Regions from separate parts of the Azotobacter armeniacus genome, predicted to be linked through region 1. Evidence: predicted binding sites of a transcription regulator. Region 1 holds the regulator's gene; each other region holds the start of a gene.

Region 1 (7,309 bases):
GGGGCTGGATCAGTTCGGTATGCAGCAGCGCCCGTTCGGCCAGTTCGGGGAGCAGGATGGCCGGCAAGTTGTCGATGCAGAAGAAGCCGTTGTCTTCCAGGATATCGAGGGCGGTGCTTTTGCCCGAACCGGAGCGGCCGCTGACGATAATCACGCGCATGATAAGAGTTTTCCGTCGCCAGGAGTGATTACCGAAAGCCGGGCTGCCAATTGCTCGTTCACAGTCGACGAACCTCCGTACTCCTGGACGGAATCCTACTGGCCCTTCTGGGCGTCCGCCACGACCTGGTAAAGGGCTTCGTTGCTCTCGACCTGGCGCAGACGCTCGCGTACCTCGCTGCGATCGAGCATGCTAGCGATCTGGCGAAGCAATTGCAGATGTTCGTCGGTGGCGGCTTCCGGAACCAGCAGGACGAATAGCAGGTCGACCGGAATGCCGTCGATCGCATCGAAATCGATCGGAGCGTCCAGCCGCAGCAGGGCGCTGATCGGGGCGGGGCAACCGGGAAGACGGCAATGGGGGATGGCGATGCCATTGCCAAAGCCAGTCGAACCCAGCTTTTCACGGGCAATCAGGCTCTCGAAAATGGTCTGCTGATCCAGGTCGGGCATCTCGCGAGCGACCAGATTGGCGATGTATTCGAGAGCGCGCTTCTTGCTGCCCCCCGGCACGTTCACCAGGGAGCGGCCGGGAGTCAGGATGTCTTCGAGTCTGATCATAGGGCGGAGGAGTCAGCGGGCCGTAGCGCCCTGCTGGCGTTCAATCTGCTTTTCCTTGTGCTTGATCAGTTGACGGTCAAGCTTGTCGACGAGCAGGTCGATGGCGGCGTACATGTCTTCATGCTCGGCATTAGCGACTACTTCGGCACCGGAGACATGCAGGGTTGCTTCGATCTTCTGCTTGAGCTTTTCGACTGTCATGATCACCTGAACATTGGTGATGCGATCGAAGTGGCGTTCGAGCCGGCTGATCTTCTCCTCGACATAGTTACGTAGGGCGTCGGTCACATCCAGCTGATGTCCACTGATGTTGACTTGCATACCGCTTTCTCCTTATTTCTGTTTTAACGCAGGCTGACGGGCCTGCTACCGGTATACGCTGCTTCGACTAGCCGCTGAAGGGCTGCTGCTGTATCGATGGCTCGGCTCGATCCCGTTACATGAGTCGCTTGCGTTCGCTGGAAGGCGCAATACTGAGCGATTCCCGGTATTTGGCGACTGTGCGGCGAGCCACCTGTATGCCCTGTTCTTCCAGTAAACCAGCGATCTTGCTGTCGCTCAATGGCTTTTTCGGATTTTCCGCGGCAACTAGTTTTTTGATGATGGCGCGGATGGCGGTGGACGAGCACTCACCGCCCTCAGCGGTGCTGACGTGGCTTGAGAAGAAATACTTCAGCTCGTAGATGCCGCGCGGAGTATGCATGTACTTCTGGGTAGTGACCCGGGAGATAGTCGATTCGTGCATGCCAACGGCTTCGGCGATGTCATGCAGCACCAGCGGTTTCATGGCTTCTTCACCATAGTCGAGGAAGCCCCGCTGGTGTTCGACGATCTGCGTGGATACCTTCATCAAGGTCTCGTTGCGGCTCTGCAGGCTCTTGATGAACCAGCGCGCTTCCTGCAGCTGGTTGCGCATGAAGGTGTTGTCGGCGCTGGCATCTGCACGTCTGATGAAGCCGGCGTAATGGGGGTTGATGCGCAGGCGCGGCACTGCTTCCTGGTTGAGCTCCACCAGCCATCGATCATTGTGCTTGCGTACGATGACGTCGGGCACCACGTATTCGGGCTCGCCCGCCTCGATCTGTGCGCCGGGGCGTGGGTTGAGGCTCTGAATCAGTTCGATCACCGGGCGCAGCTCCTCCTCCTTGAGCTTCATGCGCCGCATCAGTTGGGTGAAGTCGCGGTTGCCGAGCAGGTCGAGATAGCTCCCGGCCAGCCGTTGCGCCTCTTCCAGCCAGGGAGTGTCGGCCGGCAGCTGGCGCAGCTGCAGTAGCAGCGATTCTCTGAGATCGCGTGCGGCGACGCCTGCCGGCTCGAACTGCTGGATGCGGCGTAGCACCATTTCCATTTCGTCGAGTTCGATGCCCATCTCCGGGTCCAGGGAGGCGAGGATTTCCTCCAGCGAGGCTTCCAGATAGCCGTCGCTGTTGATGCTGTCGATCAGGGTGACAGCGATCAGGCGGTCGGTGTCCGACATCGGGGCCAGGTTGAGCTGCCAGAATAGGTGGCTCTGCAGGCTTTCGCCCGTAGAGGTACGGGTGGTGAAATCCCACTCGTCATCGTCGTCGCTGCTCGGCAGGCTGCTGGCGCTGGTCTGGTAGATGTCTTCCCAGGCGGTATCCACCGGCAGCTCGCTGGGGATGCGCTCGTGCCAGTCGCCATCCTCCAGGTTGCCGCCGTCCTCGCTGGCGGATGAGCTCTCGTAGCTCTCCTGATAGGAGCCTTGTGCGGCATCCGCTGACTGGTCGCCATGTTCGGCCAGCGTATCCGGGCTGTCGTAGTCCTCAGCTTCTTCCTGACGTTCCAGCATGGGGTTGGAGTCGAGGGCCTCCTGGATTTCCTGCTGAAGATCCAGGGTCGATAGTTGGAGCAGACGGATGGCCTGTTGCAGCTGTGGGGTCATCGTCAGCTGCTGACCCATCTTAAGGACTAGCGATGGTTTCATATTATAGGAAGCACCATATTTGCCGAAGCATTCGCGTCAATCACTACGAGGCGACGATGCGCCTTCTTAAAGCAAATTTTATGCCTGATTATAACGGAATTTGACTGGTCTATCCCATTCAATAGGGCGCCTCATAGCCGGAATTCGTGGCCGAGATAGACTTCCTGCACCAGTTTGTTGGTGAGGATGGCCTCGGCATCGCCTTCGGCTATCAGCTGCCCATCGTTGACAATGTAGGCGGTTTCGCAGATGTCCAGCGTCTCACGCACGTTATGGTCGGTGATCAGGATGCCGATGCCCTTGTTTTTCAGGTGATGGATAATCTGCTTGATATCATTCACCGAGATCGGGTCGACGCCGGCAAAGGGCTCGTCGAGCAGGATGAACTTCGGCGTGCTGGCCAGAGCGCGGGCAATTTCGACCCGGCGCCGTTCGCCGCCCGAGAGGCTCATGCCGAGGCTGTCGCGGATATGGCTGATGTGGAATTCCTGCAGTAGGGCCTCCGCCGCCTGGCGGCGGCCTTCTCCGTCTAGATCCTTACGGGTTTCGAGGATCGCCATGATGTTATCGGCCACCGTAAGCTTGCGGAAGATCGAGGCTTCCTGGGGCAAGTAGCCGATACCGGCCCGGGCGCGGCCGTGCATGGGTCGGTGGGTGACATCATCCTGATCGATCAGGATGCGCCCCTGGTCGGCACGGACCAAGCCGACGATCATGTAGAAGCAGGTGGTCTTGCCGGCCCCGTTGGGGCCGAGCAGGCCGACGATCTGGCCGCTCTCGATGGAGAGGCTGACGTCGCGGACGACCTGGCGGCCCTTGTAGCTCTTGGCCAGATGCTGAGCCTTGAGGGTGGCCATTACTGTGTCTGTCCTGATTGCTGTTTCTTTTTCGGTTGGATGACCATGTCTATCCGTGGTTTCGGGCTGGATATCTTGATTCCGGTGGCACGGCCGGCGTTGACGATCTGTCGCTGAGTGTCGTAGACGATCTTCTCGCCCTCGAAGGTGTTGCCGTCCTGAATTACCCGGGCTTTATCGATCAATACGATGCGTTCGTTTTCCGCGAAGTACTGAATGGTCTGGCCATAAGCTTTGACGATGTTTTTGTCGGGGGCCGGCTTCTGCTCGTAGTAGGCAGGATTGCCGACCGAGGTGAAGACCTTGATCTCGCCGTTGTCATCCTGGGTGATAGTGACCTTGTTGCCGGTGATCTTCAGTGTGCCCTGGGTGATGACCACATCGCCGTGGTAGACCGCAACACCTTGTTTGTCGTCGAGTTCGGCGCTGTCGGCCTGGACGCGGATCGGCTGCTCGCGATCAGAGGGGAGGGCCCAGGCACTCGCGGCGCCCAGACAGGAGCACAGGCTGAGCAGAAGAGGGAGAGCCCGGTGGGAGAAACGGTTAGCGAACCTCATGCTGGCCTCTTACTCTGGACAGCAGGTGCATCCTGCTGTCATCCAAATACGCTTTCATCCCGACAGCCGTGGTCACCCCATTGGCCGCTTCGATCTTAACGGGTTGCTGAGTCTCGGCATATTCCCTCTCCGGGAACACGCTCAGGCGGCTGGTGGTGAGGATGAGCGGGCGACCCTGGGTGTCGGTGCGCTCGACCCTTACCGCGTCAATCAATTCAACTTGATCGCCTTGGGGGCTGACCTCGCCGCGTTCGCTGCGTACATGCCAGGGGGTGGGGGTGCCGCGGAATGCCAGCAAGTCGGGCTGGGTGAGCAGGGTGATCTCGCTGGCCTTGAGGTGTTCCACCTTGTCGGCGGTCAGCTCGTAGTGCAGCTTGCCTTCGGTTTGGTATTGCAGCGTATGGGCATTGGTCGCGTAGAAGTCGATGGCACTGTCATCAGGGGTGATGGCTAGTCTGTCCATGAAGCTTGCCGGGCGGATGTTCCAGTAGCCCACCGCCGCCAGCAGGGCGGCCAGGGCGGCCAGGATCAGGGGGAAGCGGAGTTTGCGCAGCATGATAGCCTCTACAGATAAGCGTTCTGGGCGGCTTCGAGGTTGCCCTGGGCCTGCAGGATCAATTCGCAGAATTCGCGGGCCGCACCTTCACCGCCTCGTGCCTGGGTGATGCCATGGGCGTGCCGACGAACAAAACCGTCTGCGCTGGCCACGGCCATGCCCAGGCCGACGCGGCGGATGACCGGCAGGTCGGGCAGATCGTCACCGAGGTAGGCGACCTGCTCGTAGCCGAGGCCCAGCTCGGTGAGGAGTTCGTCCAGTACGACTAGCTTGTCCTCGCGACCCTGGTAGAGGTGCTGGATGCCCAGATTCCGGGCGCGGCGCTCGATCACCGGTGTGGTGCGGCCGCTGATGATGGCGGTGCATACGCCGGAGTTGATCAGCATCTTGATGCCGTGGCCGTCAAGGGTATTGAAGGTCTTGAATTCGCTGCCATCGGTCAGAAAGTACAGGCGGCCGTCGGTGAGAACGCCATCGACATCGAAGATCGCCAGGCGGATGGCCCTTGCTCGCTGCAGCAGCTCTTGGTTCATTCTATAGCACCCCCGCCCGCAGTAGATCATGCATGTTCAGTGCACCGACCGGCCGGTCGGCATCGTCGATTACCACCAGGGCGTTGATCTTATGATCCTCCATGATCTTCAGGGCTTGGGCGGCGAGCATCTCGGCGCGGGCGGTTTTGCCGTGAGGGGTCATCACCTCGTCAATAGTGGTTTGGCGTACGTCGACGTTGCGGTCGAGGGTGCGGCGCAAGTCGCCGTCGGTGAAGACGCCGGCCAGGCGTCCGTCGGCCTCGAGCACCACGGTCATGCCTAGGCCCTTGCGGGTCATCTCCAGCAATGCATCGCGCAGCGTGGTGCCGCGGTGCACGCAGGGCAGGCTATCGCCGACGTGCATGATATTTTCCACCTTCAGCAGCAGGCGGCGGCCGAGAGCGCCACCAGGGTGGGAGAAGGCGAAGTCCTCGGCGGTAAAGCCGCGTGCCTCGAGCAGGGCGATAGCCAGTGCGTCGCCGAGCACCAGGGTGGTGGTGGTGGATGAAGTGGGTGCCAGGTTGAGTGGGCAGGCTTCTTGGCTGACGCTCGTGTCGAGATTGACAGTGGCTGCCTCCGCCAGTGGCGAGTCGGGGTTGCCGGTCATGCTGATCAGGGTGATGCCGAGGCGCTGGATCAGTGGTAGCAGGGTGATAATTTCCGCAGTGGAGCCAGAGTTGGACAGGGCCAGAACCAGGTCGTCACGAGTGATCATGCCCATGTCGCCGTGGCTGGCCTCGCCGGGGTGGACGAAAAATGCCGGTGTGCCGGTGCTCGCCAGAGTGGCGGCGATTTTGCGCCCGATGTGGCCGGACTTGCCCATGCCGACGACCACGACCCGTCCTTTGCAATCGAAGATCAGCTTGCAGGCTATGGCAAAATCATCGTCGATGCGTGCAAGAAGTGCCTCGATGGCCTCGATTTCCAGGCGGATGGTCCGTTGGGCAGACTGGATCGGGTTGCTCGAGTGGGGCATGGCGGGCGGCTCGTCGCTTAAAAAGGCGCCGATTATAGCGGTAAAGGCCATATTGCTCACGCTTCCGCGATTGCGGCCAACGCCATCTACGGTGCCCGTGTGCTTGGGAGGTCGGTGCTCGCAGTGTTATAGTGCCTCCCAGTTCGGTCAAGCGGTACGGCGTCCTCCTGTCCTGGGGGAAGCGGCGTTTAACCGAGGGGGTATTCACGAGGAGTCTAGATGAGCGACTCAAACGACTACGCAGTCATGCTGAAGGGGGTCTCCTTCAAGCGAGGTTCGCGCAGCATCTTCAATAATATAGATATCCGCATACCACGCGGCAAAGTCACCGGCATCATGGGGCCCTCGGGGTGTGGCAAGACCACTCTGTTACGTCTGGTAGCCGCCCAGCTCAAGCCGGAAAGCGGCGAAGTGTGGGTCAATGGACACAACCTTCCGCATCTCTCGCGCAGCGAGCTGTTCGAGATGCGCAAGGAAATGGGGGTGCTGTTCCAGAGTGGCGCACTGTTCACCGATCTGGATGTGTTCGAGAACGTTGCCTTTCCGCTGCGGGTCCATACCAAGTTGCCGGATGAAATGATCCGCGACATCGTACTGATGAAGCTGCAAGCGGTCGGGTTGCGTGGCGCCATCGACCTGATGCCCGACGAGCTTTCCGGCGGCATGAAGCGCCGTGTGGCGCTGGCCCGGGCTATTGCTCTCGATCCGCAGATTCTCATGTATGACGAGCCTTTCGTCGGTCAGGATCCAATCGCCATGGGCGTGCTCGTGCGGCTGATCCGCCTGCTCAATGATGCCCTTGGCATTACCAGTATAGTGGTCTCTCACGATTTGGCCGAAACGGCCAGCATCGCCGATTACCTCTATGTAGTGGGCGATGGTCAGGTACTGGGGGAGGGATCCCCCCAAGACTTGATGAACTCCAAGAATCCGCGCGTCACCCAGTTTATGAAGGGGCTGCCGGATGGCCCGGTGCCTTTTCATTTTCCGGCACCGGATTATCACAACGACCTTCTGGGGAGGCGCTGATGCACAAAAGATCCCTCCTCGAGCAGGTCGGTCTGCTCGGTCGCTCCGCCATCGATGTGGTCGAGGCAATGGGGCGTTCCGCGCTGTTCCTGTTGCATACCATGTTCGGCCGTGGCGGTGCTGGCAGCAGCTTTCA
Region 2 (7,309 bases), on a different contig from region 1:
GGCTGACCCGGGCGCAGATGCTGTTCCAGGCGGCGGGCGAAGTCGCAGGTGATCGCCCAGTCCGCTCGCGCCTCGCTCGGTGCCGGCACGGCGCGGCGCACATGGCTGACGCGCCGCTCGGAATTGGTCACGCTGCCTTCCTTCTCGCCCCAGCCGGCGGCGGGGAGCAGCAGGTCGGCATAGCGGCAGGTCTCGGTGGTGGCGTAGGCCTCCTGCAGCACCACGAAGGGGCAGGTGGCCAGCGCCTCATGAATCCGGCTCTGATCCGGCAGGGACTGTGCCGGGTTGGTGCAGGCGATCCACAGTGCCTTGATCTTGCCTTCGCGCACCGCCTCGAACAGCTCGATGGCAGTCAGGCCGGGAGTCTCCGGCAGGTTGTCGACGCGCCAGTAGTCGGCGACCTCCATGCGGTGCTCGGCATTGCCGGCCTCGCGGTGGCCGGGCAGCAGGTTGGACAAACTGCCGGTCTCGCGCCCGCCCATGGCGTTGGGCTGGCCGGTGAGGGAGAAGGGGCCGGCGCCGGGCTTGCCGATCTGCCCGGTGGCCAAGTGCAGGTTGATCAGCGCACTGTTCTTGGCGCTGCCGCTGCTGGACTGGTTAAGGCCCATGCACCATAGCGACAGGAAACTGGGCGCCTTGCCGATCAGTTCGGCGCAAGCCTGCAGGCTGTCCACGGAAATGCCGCAGATGTCCGCCACTGCCGCCGGGCTGTAGTCGCGCACCAGCTTCTTCAGTTCGTCGAAGCCTTCGGTGTGGGCGTCAATGTAGGCGCGGTCGATCCAGTCCTCCCACAGCAGGATGTGCAGGATGCCGTGGAGCAGCGCCACGTCGGTGCCCGGCAGGATCGCCAGGTGCAGATCGGCCAGCTCGCAGGTGTCGGTGCGCCGCGGGTCGATCACGATGATCTGCATTTCCGGGCGGCGTGCCTTGGCTGCTTCCAGGCGGCGGAACAGCACCGGGTGGGCATAGGCCATGTTGCTGCCGGCGATCAGCAGGCAGTCGCTTTGTTCCATGTCCTCGTAGGAGCAGGGCGGGGCGTCAGCGCCCAAGCTGCGCTTGTAGCCGACCACTGCCGAGGACATGCACAGTCGCGAATTGCTGTCGATGTTGTTGGTGCCCACCAACGCCCGCGCCAGCTTGTTGAAGGCGTAGTAGTCCTCGGTCAGCAACTGCCCGGAGATGTAGAAGGCCACGCTGTCCGGACCATGCTCGCGGATGGTTTCGGCGAACACTGAGGCCGCATGATCCAGTGCGCTGTCCCAGTCGGTGCGCGCACGGACCAGGTCCTTGCCCAGGCGCAGCTCCGGATGGAGCGCACGGGCGGCCAGGTCGCCGGTCAGGTGCAGGGTCGAGCCCTTGCTGCACAGCCGGCCGAAGTTGGCCGGGTGCTGCGGGTCGCCCTGCACGCTGCTGATGCGCTCGCCGTCGTGCTCGATCAGCACGCCGCAGCCGACGCCGCAGTAGCAGCAGGTGGAGGCGGTGGTCTGGGTCGGCCGGGTCATGGCAGTCGCTCCGTGTTGTTTGGGGTCGTAGGGTGGACAATGCTTTGCTTGCCCAGCGGTTCAGTGGTGTCGTTGCTGGAAAAGCCTGCGGCGTTTTCCACCCTACGGGGTCAGGCGCAGTCTTTCAGGGACTTCAGGGCCAGCAGCACGCGGCCATCCTCGACCTTGACCGGGTGCTTGTGCGAGCAGCCTACATCCGGCTCCAGGGCCTCGCCGCTTGCCAGGTCGATCTGCCAGTTGTGCAGCGGGCAGGCGACGCGCTTGCCATAGATCAGTCCCTGCGACAGCGGCCCGCCCTTGTGCGGGCAGCGGTCGTCGAGGGCGAACACCTCGTCGCTTGCGGTACGGAAGATGGCGATGTCGCCCTTGGGGCCGGCGACGATGCGTGCGCCGAGCACGTTGATCTCTTCCAGTGCGCAGATATCCAGCCAATTCATCGGTATTCCTCGCTCAATTCATTGCAGGTTTGCTGCAGGAGCGGATCCATCGGCGCCTGGCGCAGCACTCGCAATTCGCTCCGGCGGATGGGCCTCGCCCGTCAGACGGTTTCCAGTTCCCTGACCGGGATGCGCTCGAATTCCTTCTTCAGCGCAGGGGTTTCGATCTGTTGCTGCCACGGGTCCTGCTCGAAGGACAGGGCGAACAGCAGGCGCTGGTGCAGGGCCTTGCGCCGCTCCTCGTCTTCCAGTACGGCCTGTTTGATGTGTTCCAGGCCGACGCGGTGCATGTAGTGCACGGTGCGCTCCAGGTAGAAGGCCTCCTCGCGGTAGAGCTGAAGGAAGGCCAGGCTGTATTCCATGACTTCCTCGGCGGTCCTGACCTTGACGAAGAACTCGCCGGCCTCGGTCTTGATGCCGCCGTTGCCGCCGATGTACAGCTCCCAGCCCGAATCCACGCCGATGATGCCGACGTCCTTGATCCCCGATTCGGCGCAGTTGCGCGGGCAGCCGGAAACCGCCAGCTTGACCTTGTGCGGCGACCACATGCCGAACAGTGCGTGCTCCAGGTCGATGCCCATCTGCGTCGAGTTCTGGGTGCCGAAGCGGCAGAACTCGCTGCCGACGCAGGTCTTCACGGTGCGGATGGACTTGCCATAGGCGTGGCCGGAGGGCATGTCCAGGTCCTTCCAGACGCTCGGCAAATCTTCCTTCTTCACGCCCAGCAGGTCGATGCGCTGGCCGCCGGTGACCTTGACCATGGGCACGCTGTACTTCTCGGCCACGTCGGCAATGCGGCGTAGCTCGGAGGGGGTGGTCACGCCGCCCCACATACGTGGCACCACCGAGAAGGTGCCGTCCTTCTGGATGTTGGCGTGGGCGCGCTCGTTGATCAGACGCGACTGTGGATCGTCCTTGGCCTCGCCCGGCCAGGTGGAGATCAGGTAGTAGTTCAGTGCCGGGCGGCAGGTGGCGCAGCCGTTGGGGGTGCGCCATTCCAAGGCCTTCATGGCCTCACCCAGGCCGGTCAGGTGCTGCTCGCGAATCGCCTGGCGTACTTGGCCGTGGTTGAGATCGGTGCAGCCGCACACCGGCTTCTCGCTCTTGGGCTTGACATCCGCGGCGCCGCCGACGGTGTTGATCAGGATCTGCTCGACCAGACCGGCACAGGAGCCGCAGGAGCTGGCCGCCTTGGTGTGCTTCTTCACCTCGTCCACGGAAAGCAGTCCGTTTTCCTGGATCGCCTTGACGATGGTGCTCTTGCACACGCCGTTGCAGCCACAGACCTCCAGCTCGTCGCTCATCGCCATGGCCTTGTCCTGGCCCTGATGGCCGGCATCGCCGAGGGCGTTCTCGCCGAACATCAGGAGGTCGCGGATCTCGGCGACGTTGTGGTTCTCGCGGATCTGGCGGAAGTACCAGCCGCCGTCGGCGGTGTCGCCGTACAGGCAGGCGCCGACCAGCACGTCGTCCTTGACCACCAGTTTCTTGTAGACGCCACCGATGGGGTCGGAGAGGGTGATGGTCTCGGTGCCTTCCTCGCCCATGAAGTCGCCGGCGGAGAACAGATCGATGCCGGTGACCTTGAGCTTGGTGGAGGTCACCGAGCCTTCGTAGCAGGCGTTGCCGAGCTGGGCCAGGTGGTCGGCGCAGACTCGAGCCTGTTCGAACAGCGGCGCCACCAGACCATAGGCGATGCCTCGGTGGTTGGCGCATTCGCCGACGGCATAAATGGCCGGGTCGGAGGTCTGCAGGCTGTCGTCGACCTGGATGCCGCGGTTGCAGGCCAGGCCCGCGCGCTCGGCCAGTTCGGCGTTGGGACGGATGCCGGCGGCCATCACCACCAGGTCGGCGGGAGTCTCCTCGCCGTCGCTGAAGCGTGCAGCGGCGACCCGGCCCTGGTCGTCGTCGAGCAGGGCAGCGGTGTTGGTGTTCAGACGGAACTTGATGCCGCGTGCTTCCAGGGCACGCTGCAGCAGCTTGCCGGCGGTCTTGTCCAACTGGCGGTCGAGCAGCCAGTCGCCGAGGTGCACCACGGTCACCTCCATGCCGCGCAGCTTGAGGCCGTTGGCCGCTTCCAGGCCGAGCAGGCCGCCGCCGATCACCAGCGCGTGGCGGTGGGTCCGGGCGGTTTTCATCATCATCTGGGTGTCGGCGATGTCGCGGTAGCCGATCACGCCCTGCAGATCCTTGCCGGGGATCGGCAGGATGAAGGGGGTGGAGCCGGTGGCGACGAGCAGGCGATCGTACTCGGTCACGCTGCCGTCTTCGGCGATTACCTGGCGATTCTGCCGGTCGATGTCGACCACTTTGCAGCCAATGCGCAAGTCGATGCCGTTGTCCCGGTACCAGTCCAGATCGTTGAGGATGATCTCCTCGAAGGTCTGTTCGCCGGCCAGCACCGGAGAGAGCAGGATGCGGTTGTAGTTCGGGTGTGGTTCGGCGCCGAACACCGTGATCTCGTAGAGATCGGGGGCGAGCTTGAGCAATTCTTCCAGAGTGCGTACGCCGGCCATGCCGTTGCCGATCATCACCAGCTTGAGTTTTTCCATCGCTCTTCTCCGTTACGGAAAGCGGAAAACAAAAAAGGCGTCCCGCCGGTTATCCAGCGAGGACGCCTTTGTCCATTCCCGTTCTGTCGGGAAGCACTGCCCTCCACGTTGAAGGCAGTGCCATGTAATCTGTTGAGCATTTTCAAAGCAGGAAATATGCCAATTCCATGTGCTGCTGATTTACAAGGGGTTTTCCGAGTTCAAGTCTGGTTTGATCCATTTGATCGTGCATGTTTTTGGGGCATTTTGCTCGCTTTTAGTGCTTTAAGGGTTAGCGGGTGGCGACCAGCAGGGCGAACAGCGCCAGATTGAGCAGCAGGGAGAGCAGGGCGATGCCGCGCCAGACCTTCAGCGGCTCGCACTCCAGCCAGGGACGGAGACGCAGCTCCTGGGGTCGCCGCTCGCCCTGTTCCAGCTCGAGCAGCCATTCCTCGGCGGTTTCGAAGCGTTGCTGTGGATCGGCAACCAGCGCCCGGCGCAGGCTTTCGTCGAGCCAGGCGGGCAGGTCCGGACGGTAGCGGCTGGCCGGGGTCGGCGTGCCGAAGCGCGGATGCTGGAAGGCTTCGATCTCACCGTAGGGATAGTGGCCGGTGAGCAGGACATAGAGGGTAACGCCGGCGGCATAGAGATCCTGGCGGGCGTCGGGCGCGGCGCCGGCAAAGGCTTCCGGAGCAATGTAGCTGGGCGTGCCGGGCAGGCTGTGGGCCTCGTCGCGGGACAGACCCGGACAGTAGGCCAGGCCGAAGTCGAGCAGACGCAGCTCGCCGTCCTCGCCCCACAGCAGGTTCTCCGGCTTGATGTCGCGGTGCAGGATGTTGCGCCGATGCAGCATGCCGAGGGCACGCAGCAGGCGGGGTGCGAGGTCCAGCCACTGGGCCAGCGCCAGCGGGCCGTGCGCGTTCAGGTGCTCGGCCAGGGTGCGGCCGGGATATTCCCGCTGCACGTAATAGAGGTGCTGGCGCTGTGATAACAGGGCGACCTCGGGAAAATAGCGGCCCGCTACCCGGCGCAGGAACCATTCCTCCTGCAGTAGGGCCTGGCCGGCCTCGACCTCGTTACTCCGGGCTGGCGGCAGGGTCTTCAGCAGCCAGCGGCGGTCATGGCTGTCGTGTACCCGGTAGACCAGGGACTGGCGCGACTCGGCCAGCAGGCCGTCGACCCGCCAGCCCTCGAACAGTTGGCCCTCGCGCAGCGCGGGTGGCGGTGGCCAGTGCTGCAGCTGCGCTAGGTTATCGGCCAGCGAGCCTTCCGGTAGGCGCTCGACGCGCAGCAGCAGGGCACTGGCATTGTCCGGGCTGCCGGCCAGGTGGGCAGCGCGCACCAGCGCCCGGGCCGCGGCCGGCAGATCGTGCTCATCGGCGAGAAGGCGGCGAATGCCCGGATCGCCGAGGGCTGCCCAGACACCATCGCTGACCAGCAGGAAGGCGTCGCCCTCCTGCAGGTCGCCATCCCGATAGTCGACCAGCAGATGCTGGTCCAGGCCCAAGGCGCGCTTGAGCACATGGCGCATCTCGGGCTGTTCCCAGACATGCTCTTCGGTCAGCCGTTCCAACTGCCCGTCGCGCCAGCGATAGGCCCGGCAGTCGCCGACATGGGCGAGGGTGAAACGCCGCCCGCGCAGGACTAGCGCGGTGAGGGTGGTGAGCAGCGGCTGACCGCCGCCGTTGGCCTGCAGCCAGCGGTTCTGCGCCAGCAGCAGGCGATCCAGCGCCTGTGCCACCGCCCAGGTTTCCGGGGTGGCGTAGTAGTCCATGGCCAGGGCCTGCAGGGTGGTACGCGCCGCCAGACCACCGTCGGCGCATTGGCTGACGCCGTCGGCCAGGGCGAACAGGTAGCCCTTGCTCGCCGCCAGGGTCGGCGCCGGGGTGACCACGCGGAGGGCGTCCTGGTTTTCCGGGCGGGGGCCGGCGGCGCTTGCTTCGCCGATGCTGAGTTGCAGGGGCATGGGCGACCTCCTGGGCTGGTATCGAAGTGCAAGGCGGCCGGATGCGAAAAAGGCTCCCACGCGGGGGAGCGTAGGAGCCATCGGTCCGTAGGGTGGTGTTGAGCGCAGCGATATTCATCGTTCGCTGCGCCCTGGCCAGATCAGACCCGTGCGGCGGTCACCGCGGCGCTGCCCCAGGTGGTGCGCCAGCGCTTCTTCACCCCGTGCAGGCCGAACCAGGCGACCACAGCCAGGCCGGCGAACAGCCACAGGCCGAGCTGGTAATCGCCGGTGGACTGCTTGATGGTGCCGAGCCCGGCAGTCAGAGCGAAGCCGCCGATGCCACCGGCCATGCCGATCAGCCCAGTCATCACCCCAATTTCCTTGCGAAAGCGCTGCGGCACCAGCTGGAATACCGCGCCGTTGCCGGCGCCCAGGCTGAGCATGGCGACCACGAACAGGGCCAGCGCGGCAGTCGAGCTGGGCAGGTTGAAGCCGACTACGGCAATGCACAGGGCGGCCAGGGTGTACATCATCAGCAGCGAGCGGATACCGCCGATGCGGTCGGCCAGGGCGCCGCCGAGTGGGCGCAGCAGGCTGCCGGCGAACACGCAGGCAGCGGTATAGTAGCCGGCCTTTACCGGGTCGAAGCCGTACTGATCGTGGAAGTAGCCGGGCAGGGTGCTGGCCAGGCCGAGGAAGCCGCCGAAGGTCACGCTGTAGAACAGCATGAACCACCAACTGTCGCGGTCGGCGAGGGCCTTCAGGTAGTCGGCGACGGCCTTGGGCTGCGGGCGTTCCGGAGCGTTCTTGGCACAGGCGGCGAAGATGATCAGGGTCAGCACCAGCGGGATCAGTGCCAGGCCGAACACGTTGTTCCAGCCGAAGGCAGCA
Region 3 (7,309 bases), on a different contig from region 1:
AGATCCAGGCGCGTGCTGCCGGCCAGTTGTTCGAGGATGGACATGGGCAGTTGGACATTTGGTTTTTGGTCGGGCAAGAGGTGTGGGGCGGGTGGCCGGTCACGCTGAAGGCAACGGATAGACAGCCCCGTCGCTGGACAGGGCTGATCTGGCTCAGTGGCTGGCGTCGACCTTGCGTGCCTTCTCCGGTGCGGCTTCGAGCAGGCTGTCAGCACGGAACATGGCCTTGATGCCGCGGATCGCCTGGCGGGTGCGGTCGAGGTTCTCGATCAGGGCGAAGCGTACATGGTCGTCGCCGTAGTCGCCGAAGCCCAGCCCTGGCGAGACGCAGACCTTGGCCTCGGCCAGGAGCTTCTTGGCGAACTCCAGAGAACCGAGATGGGCGTAGGCTTCGGGGATCTTCGCCCAGATGTACATGGAGGCCTTGGGCTTCTCCACCTTCCAACCGATCTCGTGCAGGCCCTTGACCAGCAGGTTGCGCCGCTCGCGGTATTGCTCGGCGATGTCGCGCACGCATTGCTGGTCGCCTTCCAGGGCGGCAATGGCCGCCACCTGCAGCGGGGTGAAGGTGCCGTAGTCATGGTAGCTCTTGATCCGCGCCAGGGCGCCGACCAGTTCGGCATTGCCAACCATGAAGCCGATGCGCCAGCCGGCCATGTTGTAGCTCTTCGACAGGGTGAAGAACTCCACGGCGATGTCCTTGGCGCCCGGCACCTGCATGATCGACGGCGCCTTCCAGCCATCGTATACGATGTCGGCGTAGGCCAGGTCATGCACCACGAGGATGTCGTACTGCTTGGCCAGGGCCACCACACGCTCGAAGAAGTCCAGCTCCACGCACTGGGCGGTGGGGTTGGAGGGAAAACCCAGGATCATCATCTTCGGCTTGGGAATCGCCTCGCGAATCGCCCGCTCCAGCTCGGCGAAGAAATCCACACCGGGCACCAGCGGCACCGAGCGCACCTGAGCGCCGGCGATCACCGCACCGTAGATGTGGATCGGGTAGCTGGGATTGGGCACCAGCACGGTGTCGCCGTGGTCGAGGGTGGCCAGCATCAGGTGCGCCAGGCCCTCCTTGGAGCCGATGGTGACGATAGCCTCGCTGTCCGGGTTTATCTCCACAGCGTAGCGCTCCTGGTACCAGCGCGATATGGCACGGCGCAGGCGCGGGATGCCGCGGGAGGTGGAGTAGCCATGGGTATCCTCGCGCCGGGCGACCTGCACCAGTTTCTCGACGATATGCGGCGGGGTGGCGCCGTCGGGGTTGCCCATGCTGAAGTCGATGATGTCCTCGCCACGGCGGCGGGCGGCCATCTTCAGTTCGGCGGTGATGTTGAATACGTAGGGGGGGAGACGATCGATGCGCGCGAAGCGGCGCCCTGAATGGGAGTCGGTCATGTTTGCCTCGGATACGTAAGCGCCCGGAACCGTCCGAGCGACGTTGGCCAGTGCGCTGGCCTGCGTGCGGAACATACGCGGGTGGCCAGCAAGCTGGCAAGCCTGACTTTGTGATGAATGAGTGGGGGTGCGCGGCTGGCGCCGCAATGCAATCGAAGCTGGGTTTCGGCACGGGCGTTTTGGTAGATTTCCCCCGCATTCTCAACAAAGGTGAAATCCATGAAACCAGTCAGCAGCAGGTCATCCACGCAGCGCTCGTCCGGCAGCGAATTTCTCGAAACCCGGTTCGGCAGCAAGGTGCTCAACGTCACGGTCACCATGAAGCCGGACCGGCTGGTGGCCGAGCAGATGATGCCCGAGGGCGACGAGGTGCAGGTGGCAATGCTGCAGAATCCGTTCGCGGTGACCCGCGACCTGACTAACCTCTTGAGCGCAGCGAAATCGGACGATTCGCTGGTGATCGTCTGTGCCAACGACAAGATCTACCGGGCGGGCCTGAAATTCCTCGGCCTGGCCTGATGGCGAGCGAGGGCAGGGGCTGTCTGCTCCCCTCAGCTGCCCAGCATGTCGTGCATGGCGATGACCTGTTCGGCGACCTGGATCAGCTTCTGCTGGCGGCTCATGGCCTGGCGGCGCATCAGGGTGTAGGCCTCTTCCTCGTTGCAGCTCTTCATCTTCATCAGCAGGCCCTTGGCCAGTTCGATGCGCTTGCGCTCGGCCAGCTGCGCCTCGCGGGCCTGCAGCTGGGCACGCAGGGCCTGATCGCTCTCGAAGCGGGCCATGGCCACGTCGAGGATTGGCTGCAGGCGTTGGGTCTGGATGCCTTCGACGATGTAGGCGCTGACCCCGGCCTGAATGGCCTGGCGCATCACCTTCGGATCGTGCTCGTCGGTGAACATGACGATCGGCCGCGGTTGGTCGCGGCTGACCAGCACTACTTGTTCCATCACGTCGCGGCCGGGCGACTCGGTGTCGATGAGGACTACGTCGGGGCGTACGGCCTCGACCCGCGCCGGCAGGTCGATGGTCAGGCCGGATTCATCGATGACCTCGAAGCCGGCTTCGACCAGGGCGCTTCTCAGACGGCCGACCTTCTTCGGTGTGTCGTTGATCAGGAGGATGCGCAGCATGGGGATGTTCCTTGGTCATCGGCCGAGGATGATTGCGCCTCGCTCAGCGCGTGGAGGGCAAAGCTGCGGGCGTAGGCCGCAGGATCGGAGCCGTCCCAGCGCTTGCCGTCCAGCAGGGTGACGCTGCGCATGGGCGAGGCGGGCTGCGGGATGCCGAGGGCGGCGGCGGCGTCGCGATACAGCTCGAGCTGCTGCACCTGGCTGGCGATGGCGAGGTAGTCGGGATCTTCGCGCAACAGCCCCCAGCGACGGAACTGGGTCATGAACCAGAGGCCGTCGGAGAGATAGGGCAGGTTGACCTCGCCGCCGCCATGGAAGCGCAGGGCATGACTATCCCGCCAGGCATGGCCGTTGCCGTCCTCGTAGTTGCCGAGAAAGCGCGCCTCGATTACCCGGCGTGGCGCAGCCACGTACTCGTCGGCGCTGATCAGCTGCGCGGTACCGGTCTTGTTCTCTTCGCTGGCGTCGATGAAGCGGCTCGCCTCCAGCACAGCCATGACCAAGGCACGGGCGGTGTTGGGGTACTGTTCGACGAAGGCGCGGGTGCAGCCGAGGACCTTCTCCGGATGGTCCGGCCAGATCGACTGGCTGGTGGCGATGGTGAAGCCCATGCCCTGGTCTATGGCGTGGGCCCCCCAGGGTTCGCCGGCACAGAAACCGTCGATGCGGCCGGCGCGCAGGTGTTCGACCATCTGTGGCGGCGGTATTACCAGGGTGTTCACGTCCTCGAGAGGATGGATGCCCAGGCTGGCGAGCCAATAGTAGAGCCAGAGAGCATGGGTACCGGTGGGAAAGGTCTGGGCCAGGGTGAGTTTTGCACTGCTTCGGTGCACATGCTGGGCCAGTGTCTCGCTGCTGCACACGCCAGCCTGCCGAAGCGGCGTCGACAAATTGATGCTCTGGCCGTTCTGGTTGAGGCCCATCAGCACTGCCATGTCGGTTGCCGGTGCGCCGCCGATGCCGAGCTGCATGCTGTAGATCAGTCCGTACAGCCCCTGGGCGGCGTCCAGCTCACCGCTGAGCAGCTTGTCGCGCAGGCTCGACCAGGAAACCTGGCGCTTGAGGTTGAGGCTCAGTCCGTAGGGGGCGGCGAAGCCCTGGGTGGCGGCGACGATCAGCGACGCGGAGTCGGTGAGCGGCATGAAGCCCAAGTTGATCGAGCTCTTCTCGGGGGCATCGCTGCCCGCGACCCAGGCCTGGACATCCGCTCTGGAGGTGGTTTGGTGATCTGTCATGGTGTCTTCCGGCGCTGAGCAAAAAGGCGTCGCTCGGCGGCTGCCTGGGGCAGGGCCGAAAGCGACGCCATTGTCGGTGATGGGGTCCCGCCGTTGGGACCACCGATGCTGCTGGGCTCGAAGCAAACGATATGCCAAGGCCCGAGGCATCGGCCTTTCGACCTGTCGCGCACTCTAGCGCAGGACCGCGGAAAAGAAGAAGCCCCGCACGAGGCGGGGCTTCTTCATTCCGCGCGGGTGAGGCTTAGACCTGCAGGACCGGGAGTTCGGCCTTGGCCGCAGCTTCCTTGTACTCAGCGATCTGGTCGAAGGACAGGTAACGATAGATATCGGCAGCCATGGTGTCGATGTTCTTCGCGTATTCCATGTACTCCTCGACGGTCGGCAGCTTGCCAAGGATCGAGGCGACCGATGCCAGTTCGGCGGAAGCCAGGAATACGTTGGTAGCATCGCCCAGACGATTCGGGAAGTTGCGGGTCGAGGTGGAAACCACGGTCGAACCGGTCTGTACGCGGGCCTGGTTACCCATGCACAGCGAGCAGCCCGGCATTTCCATGCGCGCACCGGCCTTGCCATAGATGCCGTAGTAGCCTTCCTCAGTCAGCTGGTGAGCGTCCATCTTGGTCGGCGGAGCCAGCCACAGACGGGTCGGGATGCCACCCTTGACCTTGTCCAGCAGCTTGCCGGCTGCGCGGAAGTGACCAATGTTGGTCATGCAGGAACCGATGAAGACTTCATCGATCTTCTGACCGGCAACGGTGGACAGCAGACGGGCGTCGTCCGGATCGTTCGGGGCGCAGAGGACCGGCTCCTTGACGTCGGCCAGATCGATCTCGATCACGGCGGCGTATTCGGCGTCCTTGTCGGCTTCCAGCAGTTGCGGCTTGGCCAGCCAGGCTTCCATCGCCTGAGCACGACGCTCCAGGGTGCGCGGATCGCCGTAGCCTTCGCCGATCATCCAGCGCAGCATGGTGATGTTGGACTTCAGGTACTCGGCGATGGCCTTTTCCGGCAGCTTGATGGTGCAACCGGCAGCCGAACGCTCGGCGGAGGCGTCGGACAGCTCGAAGGCTTGCTCGACGGTCAGGCTGTCCAGACCTTCGATCTCGAGGATGCGGCCGGAGAAGATGTTCTTCTTGCCTTTCTTCTCGACGGTCAGCAGGCCGGCCTGGATGGCGTAGTAGGGGATGGCATGCACCAGATCACGCAGGGTGATACCGGGCTGCATCTTGCCCTTGAAACGCACCAGAACGGATTCCGGCATGTCCAGCGGCATCACGCCGGTGGCGGCGGCGAAGGCCACCAGGCCGGAACCGGCCGGGAAGGAGATGCCGATCGGGAAGCGGGTGTGCGAGTCACCACCGGTACCCACGGTATCCGGCAGCAGCATGCGGTTCAGCCAGCTGTGGATGATGCCGTCGCCCGGACGCAGGGACACGCCGCTGCGGTTCATGATGAAGTCCGGCAGGGTGTGGTGGGTCTTGACGTCGATCGGCTTCGGATAGGCGGCGGTGTGGCAGAAGGACTGCATCACCAGGTCGGCGGAGAAGCCCAGGCAAGCCAGGTCCTTCAGCTCGTCGCGGGTCATCGGGCCGGTGGTGTCCTGGGAGCCGACGGTGGTCATCTTCGGCTCGCAGTAGGTGCCCGGACGCACGCCCTTGCCTTCCGGCAGGCCGCAGGCGCGGCCAACCATCTTCTGCGCCAGACTGAAGCCCTTGCCGCTGTCGGCCGGTGCTTCCGGCTTCTTGAACAGGGTGGACGGAGCCAGACCCAGTTCGGCGCGGGCTTTTTCGGTCAGGCCGCGGCCGATGATCAGCGGGATACGGCCACCGGCGCGGACTTCGTCCAGCAGCACCTCAGTCTTCAGCGAGAAGGTGGTGACCAGCTCATCGCTGTCGTGACGACGCACTTCGCCCTTGATGGGGTAGACGTCGATCACGTCACCCATCGCCAGGTTGGTGCAGTCGAATTCGATCGGCAGAGCGCCGGCATCTTCCATGGTGTTGTAGAAGATCGGGGCGATCTTGGTGCCGAAGCAGAAGCCGCCAGCGCGCTTGTTCGGCACGTAGGGGATGTCATCACCGAAGAACCATAGCACCGAGTTGGTAGCGGACTTGCGGGAAGAACCGGTACCGACCACGTCACCGACGTAGGCAACCGGGAAGCCTTTGGCTTTCAGGGCCTCCATCTGCTTGATCGGGCCAACGGAACCCGGAACGTCCGGGTTGATGCCGTCGCGGGCCATCTTCAGCATGGCCAGAGCGTGCAGCGGGATGTCGGGACGTGACCAGGCATCCGGAGCCGGCGACAGGTCGTCGGTGTTGGTTTCGCCAGTCACCTTGAACACGGTCAGGGTGACTTTTTCCGGAACGGCCGGACGGGCCAGGAACCACTCGCCTTCGGACCAGGATTCCAGCACGGCCTTGGCGGCGGCATTGCCTTTCTTGGCTTTCTCGGCCACATCATGGAAGGCGTCGAACATCAGCAGGGTGTGCTTGAGTTGCTCGGCGGCGACGCTGGTCAGCTCGGCGCTGTCCAGCAGCTCGACCAGGGTGGCGATGTTGTAGCCGCCCTGCATGGTGCCCAGCAGTTCGATGGCGCGGGTCTTGCTGATCAGCGGGGAAGTGGCTTCGCCCTTGGCGATGGCGGAGAGGAAACCGGCCTTGACGTAGGCTGCTTCGTCCACGCCCGGCGGAACACGGTTGGTGATCAGGTCAACCAGGAATTCTTCTTCACCGGTCGGCGGGTTCTTCAGCAGTTCGACCAGACCAGCGGTCTGCTCGGCGTTCAGCGGCTGGGGCACGACGCCCTGAGCGGCACGCTCTTCTACGTGTTTGCGATAGGCTTCAAGCACAGTTTTACCCTCATCAGTGGTCCCAGGGGTTTCCGGGACACTCATCCTGGGAATCTCCGCACGCAAGCGCTTCGCCGCCTTATGGGCGGCACGGCCAAGGTTGCGACGATCCCCCTCCAGAAGCTGTTTTCAAAGTTTTACGCCGAGAGAGAACTGGCACTTGGCACCCTCTGGCAGGGTGCCTGCGCCTGTGCCGTTCCGCTCGGATCAACTGTGCTCGTGACGCTTTGAAAACAGCTTCGACTGGACAGTGGTGCCAAAAAGGCATTGAGAGTTTACTGGAAAGCAGTGGTCAAGTTAAAGCCACTGCGGATGACCGAGCCTAGACAAAGGGCTAAGATACTATCTTGTTATTCGCTTTTCCCTGGTTTCCCCTTCGATCATGTCCTATCAGCGCATCAAGACGCCCTGTGTCGGTCTCTGCTCAACAGTCTATGGCGATCTGGTCTGCCGGGGCTGCAAGCGCTTTCACCACGAGGTGGTGAACTGGAACCAGTATGACGAAGAGGGAAAACGCGCCGTCTGGCGGCGGCTGGAAACCCTGCTGGTGCAGGTGGTGCAGGCCAAGCTGGGGGTGTTCGATGAGCAGCGGCTGCGCCAGCAGTTAGAGCAGCGGCAGATCCGCTTCGTGGCTGAGCAGTCGGCGTATTGCTGGGCCTATCGCCTGATCGCCCGCGGTGCCCGGGCGATCA
Region 4 (7,309 bases), on a different contig from region 1:
GGCAGGGATGCGGGCCGGGATGCAGGCATTGCAGCCTTGGCAGTGAGGGCGATAAAGGTGGTCACCGCTGCGCCGGAAGCCGAGCTCGGAGAGTTCCGCATAGACGCGCATGTCCATTGGTTGGCTGGGATCGAGGAACAGAGTCGTCGCCTGCTCGTTGGGCAGGTAGCTGCAGGCGTGCGGTTGAGTGGCGTAGAACTTGAGACGAGCCAGCTCGGTCATGGTCAACCCCCGGAAAGCTCTTAGCAGGCCGTGATTGTTCAGCGGCACTCAGCAAGTGTATGCCAGGCTGTGAACCTCTACTAGGCAACCCAGTCAGCCGTGCTCGGCTGGTCCAGATGACGCTGCAGGTAGTCGGAGAACTCGCTGCGAGGAATGCTGCGAGCGCCGAGGTTTTGCAGGTGCTGGGTGGGCATCTGGCAGTCGATCAGCACGAAGCCCCATTGCTCGAGTCGTTTCACCAGTGTCGCAAAGCCGACCTTGGAGGCGTTGTCGGCATGGCTGAACATGGATTCGCCAAAGAATAGTTGACCGATCGCCAAGCCGTAGAGCCCGCCGACAAGTGTGCCGTTCTGCCAGACCTCGACCGAGTGGGCGACGCCGCGGCGATGTAGTTCCTGATAGGCGTCCTGCATTTCCGGCGTTATCCAGGTGCCGTCGGCATAATCGCGAGGGCCGGCGCAGGCGTGGATCACTGCAGGAAAATTGCGATCGAAGGTGACCTGGAAGAGGCCTTGGCGGAGGGTTTTGCGCAGGCTGCGGGAAACGTGCAGTTCATGGGGGAGCAACACAGTGCGTGGATCCGGTGCCCACCAAAGAATTGGCTGTCCTGCCTGATACCAAGGGAAGCAGCCGTGCCGATAGGCCTGGATCAGGCGTTCGGCGGAGAGATCGCCTCCGACGGCCAGAAGGCCATTGGGATCGCACAAGGCTCTCTCCAGAGGGGGGAAGCTCAGGCTGTCGCGTTGCAAACAGGTCAGCATGTTGACGCCGCAGTGTGAATGGGGGAGGGCGGGCCGGAGCCCGCCAGGGGGGTCAGTTGTCCAGATAGCGCTCGGCATCCAGGGCGGCCATGCAGCCGGCACCGGCCGAGGTAATGGCCTGGCGGTAGACATGGTCGGCCACATCGCCGGCAGCGAAAACGCCTTTGATGCTGGTGGCGGTGGCATCGCCCGCGCTGCCGCCCTTGATCGACAGGTAGCCGTTGTGCATCTCGAGCTGGCCTTGGAAGAGCTCGGTGTTGGGCTTATGGCCGATAGCGATGAAGACGCCGGTCAAAGGCAGCGTTTCGGTGGTGCCATTCAGGGTGTCCTTCAGGCGCACACCAGTCACTCCGGAGGCGTCGCCAAGCACCTCATCCAGGGTCTGGTTCCAGTGCAGGCGGATATTGCCGTTTTGTGCCTTTTCGAAGAGCTTGTTCTGGAGAATCTTTTCGGCGCGCAGCTTGTCGCGACGATGAATCAGGTGCACCTCCTTGGCAATGTTCGACAGATACAATGCTTCCTCCACCGCGGTATTGCCGCCGCCAATCACGCAGACCACCTGATTGCGATAGAAGAAACCATCACAGGTGGCACAGGCGGAAACGCCCTTGCCGGAGAAGGCTTCTTCCGAAGGCAGGCCGAGGTACTGGGCGGAAGCTCCGGTGGCGATGATCAGCGCGTCGCAGGTGTAGGTCGCGCTGTCGCCGATCAGGGTGAAGGGGTGCTGCTGCAACTTGACGGTGTGGATGTGGTCGTAGGCAATCTCGGTATCGAAGCGCTCGGCGTGTTTCTGCATGCGCTCCATCAGGGCGGGACCGGTCAGGCCTTCAACGTCGCCGGGCCAATTGTCCACTTCGGTAGTAGTGGTCAGTTGGCCGCCAGGCTGGATGCCGGTGATCAGCAGGGGCTTCAGATTAGCGCGCGCAGCATAGACGGCGGCGGTGTAGCCGGCTGGGCCGGAGCCCAGGATGATCAGCCGCGAATGCTTGACATCATTCATAAAAAGTCCCCGTAAGCCTTTGTCACAAAAGAAAATGCATGGTCCAATGGAGCAGCATGGCAATGAGTGTCGACTATGCTACACCGAAGTATGAGAGGTCGGCAAAAAGGGGGCAGGCTCTCCAGGGCAATCGCATGTAAGGGGCAGGTGCAGCCGTTCACTCCCTCTCCCGCGTGCGGGAGAGGGGCTGGGGAGAGGGAAAACAGGCCATTGCTGCTCATTTGCCCTCTCCCCAGCCCCCTCTCCCATGAATGGGAGAAAGTTATTCATGCGATTGTCCCGGCAGGCTCTCTGCCTGGCATCGGATAGGTAAAACCGTACAATGGAGGCGCTCAAAGAGCCGGCCTCGCCGTTTCCTCGTGGGGATCGCCAAACGAGCTGACGTCCCCGTAGGGGGACAAAGGCAGGATGAGACGGGAAAGGCGAAATTCGGCCGAAGACGTGGAATTTGCTCATTATAAATGAGTAGTCTAAGCCTGGTTTCAACACTGCATGGTTGGGCCTACGGATCAGCCTGAACTCAGCCGTCGTTGCCGCACTCTTGGCTCTCGACCGATACGTAACCTATATAGATGGAACGCGCCGTTGGCGCAGGAAAAGAAGCGTTTTGAAGAATTCCTCTACTAAAGTACGGCTTCCGGCGTGGCAGCAACAGTTGAGCTCCCGCCTCAAGGAAGGTGCCCTGATCGCCCTGAGTGCCCTGTGCCTGTACCTCTGGATGGCACTGTTGACCTATGATCCTTCCGACCCGGGTTGGAGTCACAGCAGCAGTGTGGTGCAGGTGCAGAATGCCGCTGGCCGGGCAGGGGCCTGGTTCGCCGATATCCTGTTCATGGCTCTGGGCTATTTCGCCTATCTCTTTCCCTTGCTGATGGTGATCAAGACGGCCCAGGCGTTCATGGCGCGTCATGACCCCTGGCCATGGAGCGGCTGGCTGTTCTCCTGGCGCCTGACCGGTCTGGCGATCCTGGTTCCGGCGGGCTCCGCGCTGGCTTACATCCATTTCCATTCGGCCTCCGGGCTGCCGGCCTCGGCGGGTGGTGCCCTGGGCGAGGTTCTGGGCAAGCTCGCCCTGGATGTACTCAACGTGCAGGGCAGCACGCTGATCTTTCTTGCGCTGTTCCTCTTCGGGTTGACCGTGTTCGCCGATCTGTCCTGGTTCAGAGTCATGGATCTGACCGGGAAGATCACTCTCGATCTGTTTGAGCTGGTACAGGGCGCCATCGGCCGCTGGTGGGGCGCCCTGGCCGAGCGCAGGCGACTGGTCGCCCAGTTGCGCGAGCCGGAGAGGCCGGCCAAGTCCCGCAAGGTCGACGAGGCACGGGGCGAGCCGTCCCGCGCCCTCGAACCGCGGCTCGCCGAGCCGCTGGCTGCCGTACAGGCCGAGTCGGCCAAGCCCAGTCCCCAACGCCGCAGCGCAGCCGCGGATGTTCCGGCCAGGTTCCAGCGTCCGCCCGAATCTTCCTTACCGCGCAAGCCGCGCATTGAGCCCGAACTGGCAACACCCAAGGCCCGTATCGAGCCCAAACTCGCAACCGCCAAGCCCCAGAGCCGCAACGAACCCGAGGAGGTTAGGGCCTGGTCCGAGGATTTCGGCGGATTCGACGACCTGTCACTGAGCTTCCAGGGTCGCGACCCATCCGAGGAGGCGCTGCCGGTCAGTTTCCAGGATTTCGACGAGCCCGAGCCGCCAGCAGCCCAGCCCCTGTCGCGCACCGAACCGGACCCGCTACCGGCCAGGCCTGTGGTCAAGCCGGAGCGGCGACCGGCACCGGTCATTACTCCGCTGTCGGAGTCCCTGGCCATGGAGCCCAGGCCGCAACCCGTGCCCATGCCCGTGATGAGGGACAGGCCCGCTTCGTTCGTCGACAGTGCCCTGGAGGGCACCCTGCCGCCGCTTTCCCTGCTGGATGCGCCCGAGAGGAAGTCCCAAAACTATTCACCCGAGTCGCTCGAAGCGCTGTCGCGCCTGCTCGAGATCAAGCTCAAGGAGTTCGGAGTCGAGGTGACCGTCGAGTCCGTGCATCCCGGCCCGGTGATCACCCGCTTCGAGATCCAGCCGGCACCGGGCGTTAAGGTCAGCCGGATTTCCAACCTGGCCAAGGATCTGGCGCGCTCGATGGCGATGATCAGCGTGCGCGTGGTCGAGGTCATTCCCGGCAGGACCACAGTGGGCATCGAGGTGCCCAACGAGGACCGGCAGATCGTCCGCTTCTCCGAGGTGCTGGAGTCCACCGAATACGAGGACGCCAAATCGCCGGTCACCCTGGCGCTCGGCCACGACATCGGCGGCAAGCCGGTCATCGCCGACCTGGCGAAGATGCCGCACCTGCTGGTGGCCGGCACCACCGGCTCCGGCAAGTCGGTGGGGGTCAACGCCATGATCCTGTCGATCCTCTTCAAGTCGACGCCCGAACAGGCGCGCCTGATCATGATCGACCCGAAAATGCTCGAGCTGTCGATCTACGAGGGCATTCCCCATCTGCTCTGCCCAGTGGTGACCGACATGAAGGAAGCGGCCAACGCCCTGCGCTGGAGCGTGGCCGAGATGGAGCGCCGCTACAAGCTGATGGCGGCCATGGGCGTGCGCAACCTGGCCGGCTTCAACCGCAAGGTGAAGGATGCCGAGGAAGCCGGCATGCCGCTCGGCGATCCCCTGTACCGGCGCGAGAGCATGGATGACGAGCCGCCGCTGCTGCAGCCGCTGCCGACCATTGTGGTGGTGGTCGACGAGTTCGCCGACATGATGATGATCGTCGGCAAGAAGGTCGAGGAACTGATCGCGCGTATTGCCCAGAAGGCTCGTGCTGCCGGCATTCACCTGATCCTGGCGACCCAGCGTCCTTCTGTGGACGTGATCACCGGCCTGATCAAGGCGAACATCCCGACGCGGATGGCCTTCCAGGTGTCCAGCAAGATCGACTCGCGCACCATCCTCGACCAGGGCGGCGCCGAGCAGCTGCTCGGCCACGGCGACATGCTCTACCTTCCGCCCGGTACCGGCCTGCCCATTCGCGTGCACGGCGCCTTCGTCTCCGACGACGAGGTGCACCGCGTCGTTGAGGCCTGGAAGCAGCGCGGCGCGCCGGACTACGTCGAGGACATCCTCTCCGGCGCCGAGGAGGCTGGCGGTGGCTTCGAGGGTGGTGGCGACGGCGAAGGCAGCGAGGAGGATCCACTGTACGACGAGGCCGTGCGCTTCGTGACGGAAAGCCGCCGTGCTTCGATTTCCGCTGTACAGCGCAAATTGAAAATCGGCTATAACCGCGCGGCACGGATGATCGAAGCCATGGAGATGGCGGGTGTGGTGTCCTCGATGAATACCAACGGTTCACGGGAAGTAATCGCTCCCGCGCCGGTTCGCGACTGATTTCCCAACGCTCCCATGAGGATTGTCATGCGCCTTTTCCGCATGCTGTTGCTGTCCGCTCTCACCCTCGTCCTCCTGCCGGCGCAGGCCGACGAGCGCTCGATCCAGCGTCTGACCCAGTTGCTCGACCAGGCGCAGACCCTGACCGCGCGCTTCTCTCAGCTCACCCTCGACGGCTCCGGCACCCAGCTGCAGGAGACCTCGGGCGAGATGGCGCTGAGGCGCCCGGGGCTGTTCCGTTGGCACACCGACGCGCCGTTGGAGCAACTCCTGGTGTCCAACGGCGCCACGGTCTGGCTGTACGATCCGGACCTGGAGCAGGTGACCATCCGCAGCCTCGACCAGCGCCTGACCCACACTCCGGCGCTGCTGCTCTCCGGCGATGTGTCGAAGATCGGCGAGAGCTTCGAGATTAGCCACAAGGAGGCAGGCGGCGTGGTGGACTTCATTCTCAAGCCGAAGTCCAAGGACACCCTGTTCGACAACCTGCGCCTGTCCTTCCGCAATGGCGTGATCAATGACATGCAACTGATCGACGGCGTTGGCCAGCGCACCAACATCTTGTTCTTCGGGGTGAAGATGAACCAGTCGATCGATCCCGCGCAGTTCAATTTCAAGGTGCCGGAAGGCACCGATGTCATCCAGGAGTGATCCGGCAAAGCCCATGGACCTGTTTCACGCCGACCCCATCGCCCAGCCCCTAGCCGCGCGCCTGCGCCCGGCCAGCCTGGACGAGTACGTCGGCCAGGAGCATCTGCTGGCTCGCGGCAAGCCACTGCGCGAGGCGCTGGAGCAGGGCGCTCTGCACTCGATGATCTTCTGGGGCCCCCCGGGGGTTGGCAAGACCACCCTGGCGCGGTTGCTGGCGAAGGTATCCGACGCCCATTTCGAGACACTTTCCGCGGTGCTCGCCGGGGTTCGGGAGATTCGCCAAGCGGTCGAGGTCGCCCGGCAGCAGGCAGCCCAGTACGGCCGGCGAACCATCCTCTTTGTCGACGAAGTACACCGTTTCAACAAGTCCCAGCAGGACGCCTTCCTGCCCTATGTGGAAGACGGCACCCTGGTCTTCATCGGCGCCACCACCGAGAACCCTTCGTTCGAGCTGAATAACGCGTTGCTCTCGCGGGCCCGCGTCTACGTGCTGAAGAGCCTGGACGAGGCAGCTCTGCGCCGGCTGGCCGAGCGTGCCCTGGGCGAGGAGCGCGGGCTTGGCAAGCGCCACCTGAGTCTGCTGGAGGAAAGCCTGCAAATGCTGTTGGCGGCGGCCGACGGCGACGGTCGGCGCCTGCTCAACCTGTTGGAGAATGCCGCCGACCTGGTCGAGGACGGCGAGGCGATCGGTGTCAAGCTGCTTGTCAATCTGCTGGGCGACAGCCGCCGGCGCTTCGACAAGGGCGGCGAGGCCTTCTATGACCAGATCTCCGCCTTGCATAAATCGGTGCGTGGCTCGAACCCCGACGCCGCGCTTTACTGGTTCGCGCGGATGCTCGACGGCGGCTGTGATCCGCTGTACATCGCCCGCCGCGTGGTGCGCATGGCCAGCGAGGACATCGGCAATGCCGACCCGCGGGCGCTGCCCCTGTGCCTGGCCGCCTGGGATGTGCAGGAGCGCCTGGGTAGTCCCGAGGGCGAGCTGGCGGTGGCCCAGGCCATCGTCTATCTCGCCTGTGCGCCAAAAAGCAACGCCGTCTATACCGCCTTCAAGGCAGCGATGCGCGATGCCGCGCAGCAGGGTTCGCTGGAAGTGCCGCTGCACCTGCGCAACGCGCCAACCCGGCTGATGAAAGAGCTCGGCTACGGTGAGGAATACCGCTACGCCCATGACGAGCCGGACGCCTACGCCGCCGGCGAGGATTACTTCCCTGAAAGCCTCGAGCCGCGCCGTTACTATCAGCCGGTGCCGCGCGGCCTGGAGCTGAAGATCCGCGAGAAACTGGCCCACCTGGCGGCGCTGGA

The links. The regulator sigma-54, encoded in region 1, starts transcription at its own class of promoters, with help from an activator protein. The targets are predictions, from matches to a motif close to ANTGGCATNNANNTTGCTNT.
Region 2: the regulator sigma-54 is predicted to act here: its motif matches at 4,636-4,655, upstream of nirB (nitrite/sulfite reductase domain-containing protein).
Region 3: the regulator sigma-54 is predicted to act here: its motif matches at 3,883-3,902, upstream of ACYVD0_RS10720 (CmpA/NrtA family ABC transporter substrate-binding protein).
Region 4: the regulator sigma-54 is predicted to act here: its motif matches at 2,419-2,438, upstream of ACYVD0_RS08700 (DNA translocase FtsK).

What each region holds. Positions count from the first base shown of each region.
Region 1 is NZ_BAAGYK010000003.1:46,275-53,583, reverse strand. Features, by position in the region: gene rapZ (RapZ family nucleotide-binding protein) at 1-160, opposite strand, end outside; gene ptsN (PTS IIA-like nitrogen regulatory protein PtsN) at 256-720, opposite strand; gene hpf (ribosome-associated translation inhibitor RaiA) at 733-1,041, opposite strand; gene ACYVD0_RS00755 (RNA polymerase factor sigma-54) at 1,157-2,665, opposite strand; gene lptB (LPS export ABC transporter ATP-binding protein) at 2,797-3,522, opposite strand; gene lptA (lipopolysaccharide transport periplasmic protein LptA) at 3,522-4,079, opposite strand; gene lptC (LPS export ABC transporter periplasmic protein LptC) at 4,066-4,635, opposite strand; gene ACYVD0_RS00735 (KdsC family phosphatase) at 4,644-5,168, opposite strand; gene ACYVD0_RS00730 (KpsF/GutQ family sugar-phosphate isomerase) at 5,170-6,144, opposite strand; gene ACYVD0_RS00725 (ATP-binding cassette domain-containing protein) at 6,364-7,173, shown strand; gene mlaE (lipid asymmetry maintenance ABC transporter permease subunit MlaE) at 7,173-7,309, shown strand, end outside.
Region 2 is NZ_BAAGYK010000050.1:25,646-32,954, reverse strand. Features, by position in the region: gene ACYVD0_RS10770 (nitrate reductase) at 1-1,502, opposite strand, end outside; gene nirD (nitrite reductase (NAD(P)H) small subunit) at 1,613-1,939, opposite strand; gene nirB (nitrite/sulfite reductase domain-containing protein) at 2,041-4,491, opposite strand; gene ACYVD0_RS10755 (protein kinase domain-containing protein) at 4,763-6,436, opposite strand; gene ACYVD0_RS10750 (MFS transporter) at 6,577-7,309, opposite strand, start outside.
Region 3 is NZ_BAAGYK010000050.1:16,190-23,498, reverse strand. Features, by position in the region: partial or broken gene ACYVD0_RS10740 (protein kinase) at 1-44, opposite strand, end outside; gene alaC (alanine transaminase) at 154-1,398, opposite strand; gene ACYVD0_RS10730 (hypothetical protein) at 1,618-1,917, shown strand; gene ACYVD0_RS10725 (ANTAR domain-containing response regulator) at 1,950-2,528, opposite strand; gene ACYVD0_RS10720 (CmpA/NrtA family ABC transporter substrate-binding protein) at 2,510-3,763, opposite strand; gene acnB (bifunctional aconitate hydratase 2/2-methylisocitrate dehydratase) at 4,008-6,617, opposite strand; gene ACYVD0_RS10710 (DUF1289 domain-containing protein) at 7,000-7,309, shown strand, end outside.
Region 4 is NZ_BAAGYK010000036.1:16,917-24,225, forward strand. Features, by position in the region: gene ACYVD0_RS08685 (arginyl-transferase family protein) at 1-222, opposite strand, end outside; gene aat (leucyl/phenylalanyl-tRNA--protein transferase) at 303-983, opposite strand; gene trxB (thioredoxin-disulfide reductase) at 1,036-1,983, opposite strand; gene ACYVD0_RS08700 (DNA translocase FtsK) at 2,591-5,353, shown strand; gene lolA (outer membrane lipoprotein carrier protein LolA) at 5,381-6,004, shown strand; gene ACYVD0_RS08710 (replication-associated recombination protein A) at 6,018-7,309, shown strand, end outside.